4 regions of the Allorhizobium ampelinum S4 genome follow, and region 4 is predicted to be linked to each of the others. Evidence: predicted binding sites of a transcription regulator. Region 4 holds the regulator's gene; each other region holds the start of a gene.

Region 1 (4,071 bases), 230 kb from region 4:
AAATGCAGGCCCCCGACTGCGCGTTTTTTCCTTCGCACTAACGAAACAGAACCGTGTGACGGGCTTCCTTCCGTCGTTTGGCCGTGACTATCGAGGTAGAGTATCCCCCGTACGCCAACCCCTTTTGCAGAATGCTGCAAAAGGTTTCCGTAGCAAGCGCGTGGGCATGTTCCGGCAGAGTTGTCACGCAGGTACAGGCCCAAACCTTAATTTTGGGCTGGCATATCGACGATCTGCTGTTGACTGTGCAGGCAGTTGGTGTGCCTACGCGGCTGGCGATCTCCACGACGGGCAATTTTCAGGTAAGTGCGGACAGACTTCCCGCCGACTTCGTGATCCGAGTCTGGGCAGAGTGGCGTGATCGAAACCAAGTTAATTTTAAAGTGCCCTTGATATTTTCTTTATTATTCAGCCAACTACCAAAATTTAGTACATTTGGATTTTTTTTAGTAACGGCTAATTTTCAGCGACTTGGATGTCTGATATGTTCTTACCAAAAGTCGAGGAGGCACATCATGGCAGACGAGGTAAACATTAAAGACGGTGTAGAGCAAAGAGTGCAGCCGGTAGAAATTATCGATGCTACAGATTGGTTTCTTCGAACTACGATCGAGAATATTGTCTCTCATGGGATCGAAATTGGTGTCACATTAACTGTCAAGGGTGTGATCGTTTCTGGAATGCTCGTCGGTGGCAAAAAATATTTCGAGGAACTTTCTAAACTGATGAAGATTTCTTCGCAGGCCCCGAATGATATTTCAGATTTCCTCGGTAATGCTTGGAAGGAGTACACGGCAATATATGAGCAGCCTGAGGGTGCTTCTGAGGATTGGCAACCTGCGCCCATCGGCTACGTTCATTTGATGAACGCGCGATTTTATGCCCCGGGCCAAGCCCCACTTCCAGAAAATCAGGGAGTTCTCTGGCGAGGTAAGCTATCATCCGTTGATGGCTTCATTATTGGCAATTTTTCACCAACAACTAGGCCGTAGTGGCACCACCTTTCCGCCGAACGTAGAGCCGTCACGACACGAAAGTGGTGGGTCCGTCCGAATTTTGAGAACGCATACGGAGCATACGTGAGCTTGACCTTCGATGCGGTTGATATCTCAGTGCTTGGTAGTTCGAGGTTTGCCAATTTTCATGCGGGCGGCGGCTTCTCGCACGTTTAGGCCGCTCCCCCAGTTGCTGGCGAGCGTTGCCCAGCTTCTCGAGCACCACGACTGCCTGCCTGCCACCGCGTCCGGCGTAAGGTTGTCGACAAATCCAATCTCCTTTAGAATAGTCGACTGCGCTCTTTTGCTGTAGCGCCCTCTTTTCCACAGAGTGTTCCTATGATGGCCGTGCTCTGGCGAAACAATTTTCTCAAAAACGTCACTTGGCTGGATCACCATCTAGTCCGATGATTCGATTTGCGAATCTTCTTTTTGCTAAAAAACGGGAGAAAGTTCGAAGTTTATAGCCACTTGACTCTTTTCTTGCGTAGGAACAAAACATGAACTTAAATATTCAAACGGCATGATACCGTTCCAATGGGCACCACGGACCGAGAGGATTACGTGAACGATGACGGCTACGCGCGAGCACGTCATAGCCGATCTTCGCGATCGGATTACTTCTCTTGAAGGAGGCTTTTCGAAGCCGTCTGGGTCTTTGCCGTTCGGCCTGGATGAGATCGATGCCATGCTGCCGGGAGGTGGTCTTGCTCGCGGCGCACTGCATGAGTTTGCGGGCGGTGGCGCCGACACGGTCGATGGAGCCGCCGCTGCCCTGTTTGCAGCCGGGATTGCAACGAGAACGAAAGGAAAGATCGTCTGGTGCCTGACGCGGCCGGATCTGTTCTTTCCGGCACTGGCCCAGGTCGGTCTCGATGCAAATCGCGTCATATTTGTAGAGGGAGACACGGAAAAGGACGTCCTCGCCTCCATGGAAGAGGCGCTGTCTTATGGTGGCCTTGGTGCCGTTGTTGGCGAACTGGTCCGGCTGCCGATGCTGGCAAGCAGACGCCTTCAGCTTGCTGCCGAAAAGAAGGGAACATTGGCGCTCGTTGTTCGCAGATGGCGACGACAGACAGAAGCCAATGACTATGGCCAACCGACCGCATCGACCACCCGGTGGAGGGTCAGCGTGTTGCCATCGCAGGAATTGCCCGTGCCCGGTGTGGGGCGGGCAACCTGGTTGCTGGAACTGATGAGATCGCGTGCAGGCGAGTGTGCTGAGTTTATCGTTGGAGCGTGTGATGACCAGGGTCGTATCGATCTACCTTCCAGATCTGCCGACGGATCGCATTCGTCGCGCCGATCCCACCATTCCGGTTGAGCAAGCGACCGCCATGATCGCCAGGACCGGCTCAAAACGATGGGTGTCTGCGGTAGATGCGGCAGCCAAAAAGGCCGGCGTGCGTGTTGGAATGCAGGCCGCAAAGGCCCAGGCCCTGTTCCAGAGGCTTCTGATGATCGATGCCGATCCGGCGGCAGACGCTTTGGCTCTTGAACGCATTACATTATGGGTACTCGCTCAATATTCGCCGATTGTCGCCATCGATGCTCCAAATGGTATCGTCATGGATACCGATGGTGCCGATCATCTGCAGGGCGGAGAGCTTGCGATGCTGACCGGCATCGCTAATCGTTTTCGCGGCAGGGGGCTGACGGTGCGTATTGCCATCGCGGATACCTGGGGTGCCGCGCATGCCTGCGCACGAGCCATCAGCCAGGAAGTGATGATCGTGCCCCGCAGCGAAACCGCCCACGCCGTCCAGCGCTTACCAGTGTCATTGCTGAGGCTGCCCAAAAAAACCGTGAATGACCTGAGGACCCTCGGCTTTCGAACCATCGGTGAGCTTTCTGCGACACCGCGCGCGCCGCTGACACTGCGTTTCGGTCCAGACATCGCGCGCCGTCTGGATCAGATTTTCGGCCGCCTCAACGAGCCGATCGACCCTATTCGCAGCCCGGAACGAATTGAGGTCAGCCGCGCGTTCCAGGAACCGATCGGGGCTGCCGAAACGATCAACAAATATGTCGGTCGACTGGTTGGGGAGCTCTGTAATGAACTTCACAGACAAGGCCTGGGTGTTCGCAGGCTCGATCTTATCGTCCAAAGGGTGGATAATACCGCCCAGGCTCTACGGGTGGGCACTGCAAAGGCGGCACGCGATGTGGCCTGGTTGACGAAGCTGTTCAGGGACCGGACGGAAAAGATTGACCCGGGCTTTGGCATCGAAAAACTGACCCTGGTGGCGATCATGGCGGAACCTCTTGAGGAGACGCAGAGATCGTCTGGTCTCGTTGAGGAAGAGCGCGCGGATATCACGCCGCTCATCGACCTCTTCGGCAATCGTGGACAACGGGTCTATCGCTTCGCACCTGTCGCCTCCGATGTTCCGGAGCGTAGCGTTCAGCGTATCGCGGCCGTGGCCGAAGATGTCACGGTATCATGGTCGCATCATTGGCCGCGACCGGTGCGCTTGCTTACGCATCCAGAGCTGGTCGAGGTCATCGCGCTGATGCCCGACCATCCACCCGTTTCCGTCACATGGCGGGGCAAGCGGCGAAAAGTGAAGCGCGCCGATGGGCCCGAGCGGATATTTGGCGAGTGGTGGCAGCGTACATCCGAATGGGCAGCAGTGCGGGATTATTTCATCATCGAGGATGAAGCCGGCGAGCGTCTGTGGGTGTTCCGGTCAGGAGACGGTGTGGATGGCGAGACCGGCTCGCACAAATGGTTCGTCCAGGGGATATTTGCATGAGATATGCCGAGCTTCAGGTCACCACCCATTTCTCGTTCCTGCGCGGTGCCAGCAGCGCGATAGAGCTGTTTGAGACAGCAAAGAGCCTCGGCATCGATGCCATCGGTGTTGTTGATCGCAATTCGCTCGCCGGCATTGTTCGGGCACTGGAAGCGTCCCGCGCCACCGGTGTGCGCCTGGTCGTCGGTTGTCGGCTGGATCTGCAGGATGGCATGTCGATCCTGGTTTACCCGACGGACCGCACGGCCTATTCTCGGCTGGCCCGGTTGATTACGCTGGGTAAGGGCAGAGGCGGCAAGGACAATTGCATTCTGATGCTT
Region 2 (4,071 bases), 250 kb from region 4:
CTGACGGGAACGCCAATAACAAGCCCGATGACCGAGGTAATCAACGTGCCGTAAATCGGAGCGGCTGCCCCGTAAATGTCCTTGGCCGGGCTCCAACGTTCGTTCCACAGAAAGGATATGCCGAATTCCCGCCAGGTCGGCAGGGATTCGATCAGCAGTGACAGAAACACCCCGAGCAATGCGACCATAACCAGCATGGCGCAAAGCCAGGTGGCGCGGATGAACAATGCATCGGCAAAGCGCACCCGCTTGGCGGCAGCGGTTCTTGCCTCTTCCTCGCTCATGGTCGGTTGATGGATGACAGTCATGCAGGGCTTTCCGAAGGGACAAGGCAGCGGAGTGGTTCAAATATGCAAACAGCGGGCGATGACCGTCCGCTGTTGTTGTAGAAGAAAGACGAGTGGCAATTACATCGCCTTGAAGACCGGCTTGCCGTCCTTCTGGATGCTGTCCCAGGAGTTTTCGATCAGCTTCACCACCGGCTTCGGAATAGCCACATATTCCAGCGCCTTGGCTTCGCCGGTGCCATCCTTGTAGGCCCAGGCGAAGAACTTCAGGGCGGCTTCGGTCGCGTCCTTGTCGGCAGGGTCCTTATGGATCAGCACCCAGGTGGACGCAGCAATCGGCCAGCTCTTTTCGCCGGGCTGATTGGTGATGACGACGTTGAAATTCTTGGCACCGGCCCAATCGGCATTGGCAGCGGCAGCGGCAAAGCTGTCCAGCGAAGGCTCGACCACCTTGCCCGCGTCATTCTTCATCTTGGCATAGCCGAGCTTATTCTGGATCACATAGGCATATTCATTATAGCCGATGGCGCCAGCGGTCTGCTTGACCGTGTTGGCAACACCTTCAGAGCCCTTGGCGCCGATGCCGACCGGCCACTCAACAGCGGTGTCGGAGCCGATCTTGCTCTTCCAATCAGCGGAAACCTTGCTGAGGTAATCGGTGAAATTGAAGGTGGTGCCGGAACCATCGGCGCGGTGTACGACGACAATGGCTTGGTCGGGCAGCTTGACGCTCTTGTTGAGAGCGGCAATCACTGGGTCGTTCCACTTGGTGATCGTGCCCATATAGATGCCTTCGAGCGCCTTGCCATCCAGCACCAGTTCGCCCGGCTTCACGCCTTCGATATTGTACATTGGCACGATGCCGCCCATCACCATCGGAAACTGGGTCAGGCCGTTCTTGGTGAGTTCTTCGTCGCTCAGCGGCTTGTCGGTAGCGCCGAAGGTCACGGTCTTGGCTTCAACCTGCTTGATGCCGCCGCCCGAACCGATGGACTGGTAATTCAGGCTGATGCCGGTCTTGGCTTTGTAGGCTTCACCCCATTTGGAAAACACAGGGTAGATGAAGCTGGAACCGGCACCGGAAATGTCGGCAGCAAAAGCCGCACCGGTAAAGGCGACCGAAAAGGCGGCAAGCGCCGCACCCGTGGCGATCTTTTTCATGAAAGTCATCGGAATAATCCCCGTGTTCGTCGAGCAATCTCTCAAAGCCCCAGCGGCTTTTCGAGCGACACTGGCATTGGCCTAAGTCGCTTCCATGAAGCTTTCGTGACAAAATTCCGGCCAGCGAGTGGCATCACGCGGCTGTGATTTTCAGGCCCATAAGCGTAAAGTTGGCGTGATTTTCCTTCCATTTGCAATCAGGTTTCCCTTCCCCTCTTTCCGCCTGTTTTTTTCTCAATTCACCGTCCCGCTGCCGGGATTGGAATGAAACAAGAACGTTTTCACTGGCCTTTCGAGGTAGAATCACTACATTGAAGGGCATGAGCAACGGTTTTGACGATATTCCCTTCTTTGACGAAGAGCCTGCACCCCGGACCTCCGCAAAAGGAGCGAAAGCCACGGATGCGCCTGCGCCCCAACAGGAGAGCAGCCCTGCGGCAAGCACCAAAGCTGGGGGCGGATTGGGCATCGCGGCGCGTGCCATGGCCGCGCGCGACCAGAACCGCAATCCAGATTACCTCGCAGGCCTCAACCCGGAACAGCGTGAAGCAGTCGAAACCCTGGATGGTCCGGTTCTGGTGCTGGCGGGTGCCGGCACCGGTAAGACGCGAGTGTTGACCACCCGTATCGCCCATATTCTGGCCACCGGCCGCGCTTTCCCCAGCCAAATCCTCTCCGTCACCTTCACCAACAAGGCGGCCCGCGAGATGAAAGAGCGCGTCGGCGTTCTGGTTGGCGGTGCAGTCGAAGGCATGCCCTGGCTTGGCACATTCCACTCCATCGGCGTCAAGCTCTTGCGCCGCCATGCCGAACTGGTCGGCCTGACCTCAGATTTCACTATTCTCGATACCGATGACGTGGTGCGGCTGATCAAGCAGATCATCCAGGCCGAAGGGTTGGACGACAAACGCTGGCCCGCCAAGATGTTTGCCGGAATGATCGACGGCTGGAAAAACAAGGGCCTCGACCCCGCGCAGATCCCCGAGGGCGACGCCCGTGCCTTTGGCAATGGCAAGGGCCGCGAGCTTTACGCCGCCTACCAGGCTCGGCTGAAAAGCCTGAATGCCTGCGATTTCGGCGATCTTCTCCTGCACCCGATCCGGATGTTCCGCGCCAATCCGGATGTGCTGAAGGACTATCACCAGCGCTTTCGCTATATTCTGGTGGATGAATATCAGGACACCAACACGGCGCAATATATGTGGTTGCGGCTGTTGGCGCAGCGGCCAAGCACAAAAACCGCTGACGGCAAGGTCACAAACGGCACAGTGAATATTTGCTGCGTTGGCGACGACGATCAGTCGATCTATGGCTGGCGTGGGGCCGAAGTGGACAATATCCTGCGCTTCGAGAAGGATTTTCCGGGCGCGAAAGTCATCAAACTGGAGCGGAATTACCGCTCGACGGAGCATATTCTTGGCGCTGCCGGTTTTCTGATTGCCCATAACGAGGGTCGTCTGGGTAAGACGCTGTTTACCGACCGGGTCGATCCGAACGACGAAAAAGTCGTGGTGCATGCCGCCTGGGATTCCGAGGAGGAAGCCCGCGCGGTTGGCGAGGAAATAGAACAGCTGCAACGCAACCAGCATAAGCTCAACGACATGGCCATTCTGGTGCGCGCCTCCTTCCAGATGCGCGAGTTTGAAGACCGGTTCGTGACGCTTGGGCTGAACTATCGGGTTATCGGCGGCCCGCGCTTTTACGAGCGATTGGAAATCCGCGATGCCATGGCCTATTTCCGCATGGTCTGCCAGCCCGCTGACGACCTGGCCTTCGAGCGGATCGTCAATACGCCAAAGCGCGGTCTGGGCGACACTACGGTGCGCACCCTGCATGACTATGCCCGCAAACGAGATATTCCGATGCTGGCAGCGGCCTCCGACATCATCGAGACCGATGAGCTGAAGCCGAAGGCGCGCAAGGCGCTGTTTGACGTGGTGACGGATTTCCGCCGCTGGCAGGATCTGCTGGAAAACACGCCGCATACCGAGCTTGCCGAACAGATCCTCGACGAGAGCGGCTATACCGCCATGTGGCAAAACGACAAATCGGCGGAAGCACCAGGGCGGCTGGAAAACCTGAAGGAACTGATCCGCTCGATGGAAGCCTTCGAGAGCATGCGCAGCTTCATGGAGCATGTCTCGCTGGTGATGGATGCCGAGACCAACGAAAATCTCGACGCCGTATCGATCATGACGCTGCATTCCGCCAAGGGGCTGGAATTTGAGACCGTGTTCCTGCCCGGCTGGGAAGAAGGCCTATTTCCGCATCAGCGCGCACTGGACGAAGGCGGACGCGCCGCGCTGGAGGAAGAACGGCGGCTGGCCTATGTCGGCCTGACGCGGGCCAAGCGCCGCTGCCACCTGTGGTTCGTTTCCAACCGGCGCATCCATGGCCTGTGGCAATCAACCATGCCGTCGCGCTTCCTGGATGAACTACCGCCCGCCCATGTGGAAGTGGCCGAAGTGGAAACCAGCTACGGCGGCTATGGACGCGGCGGCTACGGCCAGTCCCGCTTCGACAAGCAGGAACCGTTCACCAATTCCTACTCCACCCCCGGCTGGAAGCGCGCCCAGGCCAACAAAACCGACGCCACCCGCGAAAACTGGGGCAGCCGCTCCGG
Region 3 (4,071 bases), 880 kb from region 4:
TGCATGGCATTACCATTTTTGACACGCAGGTAGACCCGATTTCCCTGAGTGACATAACGGACCTTGTCGCCGGGCTTCAAACCCAACATATCCCGGATTTCAGCCGGAATCGTCGTCTGTCCCTTCGACGTGATAGTACTGTCGTAAATCGCCATATCGATCTCCTTACTTTTTCACAATAGTAAGGAATCCTGCCAAAAGCAAGGAAATCACCGCGACAGCTCCTTCAAACCCAGCCGGATCAGCTTGGCACTGTCGGCGCCTTCACCGCCATTTTTCAAGGCGGCGGCGATGGCATTGGCGGCCTGGTCGCGGGAATAGCCGAGATTGGTCAAGGCTGACACTGCGTCGGAAACCGGGGCGGAGGCAACCCCTTCACCCAGTTCCTGCTTGAGGCCGATGGCGCTTCCCGCATCCCCGGTGAAGGCCGGAGCCTTGTTCTTCAATTCGGTGACAAGACGCAGCGCCACTTTCGGGCCGACGCCGGGGGCTCTGGCAATGGCGGGTTTGTCCTGGAGAGCAATGGCATTGGCCAGTTCGGAAGGGGTGAGGGTGGCCAAAATCGCCAGCGCCACCTTGGCACCGACGCCCTGCACGCTTTGCAGGAGATTGAACCATTCCCGCTCCAGCGCGCTCATGAAGCCGAACAATTTCAGCTGGTCTTCGCGCACATAGGTCTCGATGAACAGCACGATGGCTTCACCGGGAGACCCCAGCCGCGCCAGGGTGCGGGACGAACAATGCGCGACGTAACAGACGCCGTGCACATCAACCAGCACATGGTCGTCGCCGATCTCGTCAATGGTGCCTTTGAGCTTGCCAATCATATGCCATATCCAATGAAAAGAGTGATTATCCCGCCAGCGCCCGGCGCATCCGCTCACCGCCGCGATTATGGGCGTGACAGATGGCGATGGCCAAGGCATCGGCCGCATCATTGCCCTTGAATTCGGCCTTCGGCATCAGGATCTTCAGCATCATATGGATCTGCTGCTTATCGCCATGGCCGACGCCGATCACCGATTTCTTCACCGCATTCGGGGCATATTCCGCAACCGGCAAACCGGCGCGGGCAGGTACCAGCATGGCGATGCCACGGGCCTGGCCGAGCTTCAGTGTCGCGACGGCATCCTTGTTGACGAAGGTCTGTTCAACCGCTGCTTCATCCGGCTGGTGGAGATGCACCACATCGGCCAGCCCATCATGCAACTGGCACAGTCTAGAGGCCAGATCCATGTCGCCATCAGACATGACTGTACCCGATGCGATGAAGCGCAATGAATTGCCCAATGTCTCGATAACCCCCCAGCCGGTGCGGCGCAGGCCAGGATCGATACCGATAATGCGAATCGCGCTTGTCATGGAAAAATCCTAATCCTTTTCGCGCCAGATGTGCCAGCAAAAAGTGAACAAAACAAAAACATTTGCTGTGGATTGGGAGTCGATTTGCTCGTATTCTCAAAGCCTGCCCCGCAAAGATGTGATCGTGTCTTTCCTCTCACCGCCTCTGGTATCGGCGCCAGAAGTACATAAATAAAGTCATATCCTCTCATCTGGAGCGCGCTTTATGACATCTGGAAAAACCGTGCCGATTTCCATTCTGGACCTGTCGCCCATCGCTGAAGGGCAGAGCGTGTCGGATGCGCTTTCGGCCTCGCGGCGCATGGCCGTTGCGGCTGAAGAGCATGGTTATACGCGGTTCTGGCTGGCCGAGCATCACGGCATGCCGGGCATTGCCAGCGCGGCGACCTCTATTGTCATTGCCCATGTCGGGGCGGCGACCAAGCGGATTCGCATTGGCTCCGGGGGCATCATGCTGCCCAATCATGCGCCTATGGTGATTGCTGAGCAATTCGGCACGCTCGCGGCGCTGTTTCCGGGCCGGGTCGATCTGGGTCTCGGACGGGCGCCCGGCACCGATATGCGCACAGCCCGCGCCTTGCGCCGCAATATGGAGGCGGGCGTGGATAACTTCCCCCAGGATATCCAGGAGCTGCAATTGCTGCTGGGGCCACCGGTTGGCGATGGCAGCCTGATGGCGGTGCCCGGTGTGAATAGCGATGTGGCTGTGTGGTTGCTGGGTTCCAGCCTCTATAGCGCCCATCTGGCGGCAGCGCTGGGTCTTCCCTATGCCTTTGCATCGCATTTTGCCCCCGATCAACTGTTCGAGGCGATTTCGATCTACCGCGACCGCTTCCAGCCATCCGAGGCCCTCGATAAGCCCTATATGATCGTCGGCGTGATGGGCGCGGTCGCCGAGACGGATCAGGAGGCGCGACGCCTGTTTACCTCCGCCCAGCAGCAATTCATCAACCTGCGGCGTAATGTGCGCAGCCAGTTTCCTCGCCCGGTAGAGACCATGGAGGGTCTGTGGAGCGAAATGGAGCGCTTTGGCGTCGAGCATACGCTGCAACATGCTGTGGTCGGCGGCCCGGCGACAGCGGCTGAAAAGCTATCTCGCTTTCTGAAAAATACCGGCGCTGATGAAGTGATCGTCTCCATGCCGATCCACGATATCGAGGCACGGTTGACATCGGTCCGGCTGTTTGCCGATCTGCAGCGTCAGGCATGCGAAGCGGCGTGACGGCGTGGTAGAGGCCTAAATGCGATCGCGGCATGGTTAAGCAACAGGCTTAATGAGGTCTTAACCTTTGCCCTTCATTATCCAGGGTTGAAACCTGGGGCGTGGCCCCGTCATCCTTTGATTTTGGGGCCTTTCTCATGAAAAGACATCTATTGGCATTGTTTGCCGCCGGCATTCTGGCCGGTCCGGTAAGCGCCGCCGACGTCTATCAGCCAGAACCGCCGCCGCAGGACGCTCCCGAAGTGAGGGTTGCCGATACGTCCGGCTGGTATCTGCGTGGCGATATCGGCTATTCCTTCAACCAGTTGCGTGGTGCGAAATTCTATCAGGGCTCGAATGCCAATCAGGCCAGTTTCGACCGGCATGATCTCGATAACAGCTATACGCTGGGCGCCGGTGTCGGATACCAGATCAACAGTCATCTGCGCACCGATGTAACCTTCGACTATCTCGGCAAGTCGGATTTCACCGGCTCCACCCGTGGGTCCTGCGGTGTCTCAAGCGCCTGTACTTCGCGTGATCTGTCCTCCTTGCAGGCCTATACGCTGATGGCCAATGCCTATGTGGATCTCGGCACCTATGCCTCGTTCACGCCCTATGTCGGCGCCGGTATCGGCGGGTCCTACGTCAAGTGGGACAAGCTGAAAAACACCTCCTGCGCCGATGACGGCAGTGGTTGCGATGGCAGCGAAGAACATGGGGGCCGGGGTAGCTGGCGCTTTGCCTATCAGCTGATGTTTGGCACCTCCATCGATCTCACCTGCGACTGGAAAGCCGATATCGGCTACCGCTTCCGCCAGACGACGGGTGGCAGCATGTTCGGCTACAAGGCCAATGGCGGTCCCGGCAGTGACAAGGGCTTTTACAGCCACGACCTGCATGTCGGCGCCCGCTATCAGTTTGGTGGCTGCCCGACGCCGGTCGCCTATGAGCCGCCACCTCTCGTGTATAAGTGATCGGGCTTACCGCTTGCGAATGCCTGCTGGTCTGGATAGGACCGGCTCGATTTTGAAAAAGCGCCGTGCGTTCGAAAGGACGCACGGCATTTTGTTGTTTTTCATAACTGTCTGCCCCCTTGCATTTCCAGCACTGTCCCATAAAGCTAACAGCACAGGAACGGCTGCTTGGCGAAGGATCTCGTCCGTCAATGGGCTTTTCTGCCCGGATTTACATCACCACTGTCAATCTTTTTGAACGGTCAAAATGAAAATACTCGCTTCCTTCCTGGTCTGGCCGGGCGTGTTCGTGTTCGGCCTGACAGGCTCCTATTTCGCTTTTTCCAGTTCTCATCCGCTGCTTGGCTTCGTCGCCGTCTATCTCTGTGCTTTCGGTCTTCTGGCGCTCAGCGAGCGGTTCCTGCCCTATGAGCTGACCTGGCTGGAAGGCGATGGCGAGACCGTCAACGATGTCGCCCATACGCTGTTGACCAAGGGACTGGTCGAGTTTCTATCGGGTCTGACGGTGATTTTCCCGATGGCCGCCGCCCG
Region 4 (4,071 bases):
GGCATGCCCTATCCGAAAAATGTCGAGATGGCGCAAAGCGTGGAGGCAATCATTCGCGACGGTGGTGCGGTCCCGGCGACCATCGCCGTGATTGAAGGCGTTTTGCATATCGGGCTGGAAGAAGATCAGTTGCAAAAACTGGCGCAAATGACTGATGTCCTGAAGGTCTCTCGTGCCGATCTCGCCTACGCCATTGCCGAACGCCGCACCGGCGCTACCACGGTAGCCGCGACGATGATCGCTGCCGCCCGCGCCAATATCTCGGTTTTTGCCACCGGCGGCATCGGCGGCGTGCATCGTGGCGCAGAAGAAAGCTTTGACATTTCAGCGGACCTGGAAGAACTGGCCCGCACCCCTGTCATCGTCGTCTGCGCCGGAGCAAAAGCTATTCTTGATATTCCCAAGACATTGGAAGTCCTGGAAACCCGTGGCGTACCTGTCGTGACTTACGACAGCGACGAATTTCCAGCCTTCTGGTCGCGGGAATCGGGCTTGAAAAGCCCACTTAAACTGGAAAGCCCCGCAGCAATTGCCAATTTCCAGAAGGTACGCGACCAATTGGGCATTGATGGCGGCATGTTGATCGCCAATCCCGTGCCGGAAGCAGAGGAAATCGCGCGCGAGGAGATGGAAATCTATATTGGCCGGGCGCTGGCCGCGGCTGAACGCGAGGAAATCACTGGCAAAGCCGTCACGCCTTTCCTGCTCGACGCAATCTATCACCTCACCGACGGCCGCAGCCTGACCACCAATATCGCGTTGGTGGAAAACAACGCGCGTCTTGCCGCGGAAATTGCCGTCGCGATGCTGTAAGCCACTGATATCAAAATGGATCGGGGGTGATAATGTCCCCGATCAGACACTGCGGCAGATTATTGTTGTCGATTTATCGTTGGCCATCCGCACTGAAACAACTTGCTACCAACTTTCATTCCGCAATTTCACGTCTTCGATAGTATCGATTTTCTCTATCTTTCTGCCCATTCCCAACCGACAGTCGTCAGGACAATAAAGCAAAGGCTTTCTGTTTCTATAGGAGCCTCTCAGCCTCCCGTATTTAAAGGATGCTTCTCGTTCGTCTCCTCTTCAACGCCGTCTCTCGCCGCGTCATCGAAGGAAATTTGCAAGAAGGACTTGCGGAACACAACTGGAACAGATAGCGTATGTTCTGTATTTGTTTCATAATTCAAAGGGTAGGTCCCAATGCTGACTCGCAAGCAACAGGAACTTTTGCTGTTTATACACGAGCGCATGAAGGAGTCTGGGGTGCCGCCCTCCTTCGATGAGATGAAGGATGCCCTGGACCTCGCCTCAAAATCCGGCATTCACCGGCTGATCACCGCTTTGGAAGAGCGCGGTTTCATCCGTCGCTTGCCAAACCGTGCACGAGCGCTGGAAGTTATCAAGCTGCCAGAGGCCATGACCTCCAGCATACCGCCCCGACGTACAGGATTTTCGCCATCCGTCATTGAAGGCAGCCGAGGCAAGTTGCAGGCAGTTCCATCCGCTCCGGCCAAACAGGTCGAGGAAGTACGCAATTCCTCATCCATACCTGTCATGGGCCGTATCGCGGCAGGCGTGCCGATCTCCGCTATCCAGAACAACACCCATGACATTTCCGTGCCGATGGAAATGCTGGGCAGCGGCGAACATTACGCCCTTGAGGTCAAAGGCGATTCGATGATCGAAGCTGGCATTCTCGATGGCGACACGGTGATCATCCGCAACGCCACCACCGCCAATCCGGGCGATATCGTCGTTGCTCTGGTAGACGATGAGGAAGCCACGTTGAAACGCTTCCGCCGCCGTGGGGCGTCCATCGCGCTGGAAGCTGCCAATCCGGCCTATGAGACCCGGATTTTCGGACCGGACCGGGTAAAAATCCAGGGCAAGCTTGTCGGTCTTATTCGTCGCTATCACTAAGCTCACTGACATCTCCAGCGCCTGACTGGACGTCGTCGCTGGCAGCAGATGGAACATTGGCGTGGGCCGTACCATTCGGTCGATCATAGCGATTGCTGCGCCAGTCGAAATAACGATGGCGGGTCCAGGGCCGATACTGATTTTGAAATGCCGTAACGATATGCAGCGTTCGGGTGGCGGGATCACCAAGCGTGATCTCCATTGCACCGAACCGTCGCAGATCGTTACGGGTCAGGACTTTCGGGGGACGTGACAGCATCGGTCCAGCGTTAGCGGCCTTCTCGGTTTGCAAGAAGGCGAGAGGTTCGCCCGCTTCTATTAGGGACGGGGAATTCTGGTCTGAGTTTGAGGCGCCGCCCTTCACTTGGCTATCTGTGGGCACTGCAACACCCTTCCCCGGTACCGTCGTTACACTGGCTGCAGAAATGTCTCCCGCTTGCGTTCGGCTGATCGTTTGGGAGCGAACGGACGGGCTGCTGTTGTCAGATGGCAGCATGTCACCATCGGCCATGATCCGTTCAATTTCAACGTCCGCCCCAGTCGCGTCTTCCGCAGGCTCCCGGGTAACGGTGGTTTCGTTTTTTTCTGAGGGAATAGTGGATGCTATCGGCGCCTTACATTCGGCATCACGGCCGGCCTCAGTCGAAACGATCAGGTCGGACAGGGCGCAAGCGGCCTGGTTGTAGTCGCGGTTCTGCACCAGGCTGACGGTCCAACCATTGCTGAGCCTCGCGAGGCAAAAGGCATCGGTGCGGCAATGGAAAAGATCAGGTTTTTTATCGGCCTTCTCCTTTGCCGTCGTCATCTCCGCCATCGCCTGTTGCGGCTCTACTGGCTCTCTTCCCTTGACTTTTTGGCCCCCCGTCTTTGTTTTTCCGGCCCGCGTTGTTTCCCGCGCCTTGTCCTCGCCTTTCCCCGCGCCCTGTTGGCCTGTCTCGATCTCAACAGCTGCCAGCTTGGGCAATATTTCAGGCGCAATCGGATCGGCAATGTCGAGCACTGAGCGCCATTGGTTGAAAATGAAACTCGGCGGACGCTTCTTGTTGGTGGCGATGGTCAAGAGATGGCGGTCGTCGGTCCGAAAGAGAGCGAACAGTTGGCCATCTTCGGATATGGCGAGATCGGGCAGTGGCGGATCGGTTTTTATCGCCTCATAGCCAAACGCCGTCAGCATCATCGCCACGCCAATCAGCCGCAGCCGCGTCTTCATCAGGGTCAGTATCAGCAGGCCGGTTGCCGAGACCGGCAGAAACCACCACTCGAACCGGCCGAAGGTGAAGCCATTACCCCAGCTCGCGACCTTGCTGGCAATCATCAATACGCCCTCAAGGCCAAGCCCCATCAACTGGATCGGCCATTGGTCCAGACCGAACGGCATGAGCAGCACGCCGATCATCGCCGCTGGCATGACAAGCATCGACATAAGGGGAGCCGCCAGGAGATTTGCCTCCAACCCATGCAATCCGACCCGGTGGAAATGCGCCGCTGAAAACATCGCTGTGGAAAAACCGCCAAGTGCAGAGGTCATCAGAATGCCGCTGACCAGCGTCATCAACGGCTTCAGCACTGTCAGCGCCGGGATCGCCGGCAGGATGGGAGGCATTCTTGGGCGTTGGCGCCAAAGGTCGAATCCGGCGATCAGGGCAAAGGTGGCTGCAAAGGACATTTGCAGGCTCGGTCCCATGACCTGGGACGGCGAGAGGAGAATCACAAGGATAGCCGCCAGCGCGGCATTGCGCAGGCTGAGCACAGGTCGGTCGAAGAAAGCCGCCGACAGCATGATAACCATCATCAGATACGCGCGCTGGGCGGCAATGTCGTAGCCGGAAATGAGAAAATAGCCGGTCGTGGTGGCTATCGCCCCTGCTGCGGCAGTCTTCTTGATCGAGCGGGCCTCCGCCATGCCAGGGACAAGGCTCAAGAGGCGCCGGATCCCCACGAAGAACAGCCCACCGGCCAGTGCCATATGCAGACCGGAAATCGAGATGATATGGGCAAGGCCGGAAACGCGAAGATCGTTATTGGCCTCCTCCGAAAGGCCGCGCCGCTCGCCGGTCACAATCGCCACGGCAAACGCGCCCGCATCGCCCGGCACGATGGCCCTGATACGATCAGAAATGCCATTGCGCAATTCCTGTGTCGTTTCAT

What was found. The regulator LexA, encoded in region 4, represses DNA repair genes until DNA is damaged. The targets are predictions, from matches to a motif close to TGTTCNNNNTGTGTTCNG.
Region 1: the regulator LexA is predicted to act here: its motif matches at 1,485-1,502, upstream of AVI_RS08985 (ImuA family protein).
Region 2: the regulator LexA is predicted to act here: its motif matches at 1,709-1,726, upstream of AVI_RS11195 (ATP-dependent helicase).
Region 3: the regulator LexA is predicted to act here: its motif matches at 1,406-1,423, upstream of ruvC (crossover junction endodeoxyribonuclease RuvC).

Annotation. Positions count from the first base shown of each region.
Region 1 is NC_011989.1:1,885,191-1,889,261, reverse strand. It holds gene gvpU (gas vesicle accessory protein GvpU) at 516-992, shown strand; gene AVI_RS08985 (ImuA family protein) at 1,567-2,319, shown strand; gene AVI_RS08980 (Y-family DNA polymerase) at 2,240-3,751, shown strand; gene AVI_RS08975 (error-prone DNA polymerase) at 3,748-4,071, shown strand, end outside.
Region 2 is NC_011989.1:2,357,775-2,361,845, forward strand. It holds gene pstC (phosphate ABC transporter permease subunit PstC) at 1-308, opposite strand, end outside; gene pstS (phosphate ABC transporter substrate-binding protein PstS) at 408-1,457, opposite strand; gene AVI_RS11195 (ATP-dependent helicase) at 1,769-4,071, shown strand, end outside.
Region 3 is NC_011989.1:2,994,577-2,998,647, reverse strand. It holds gene AVI_RS14285 (AbrB/MazE/SpoVT family DNA-binding domain-containing protein) at 1-155, opposite strand, end outside; gene ruvA (Holliday junction branch migration protein RuvA) at 210-827, opposite strand; gene ruvC (crossover junction endodeoxyribonuclease RuvC) at 853-1,362, opposite strand; gene AVI_RS14270 (LLM class flavin-dependent oxidoreductase) at 1,568-2,584, shown strand; gene AVI_RS14265 (outer membrane protein) at 2,722-3,540, shown strand; gene olsE (ornithine lipid hydroxylase OlsE) at 3,788-4,071, shown strand, end outside.
Region 4 is NC_011989.1:2,112,348-2,116,418, forward strand. It holds gene AVI_RS10070 (pseudouridine-5'-phosphate glycosidase) at 1-813, shown strand, start outside; gene lexA (transcriptional repressor LexA) at 1,204-1,923, shown strand; gene AVI_RS10080 (ComEC/Rec2 family competence protein) at 1,904-4,071, opposite strand, start outside.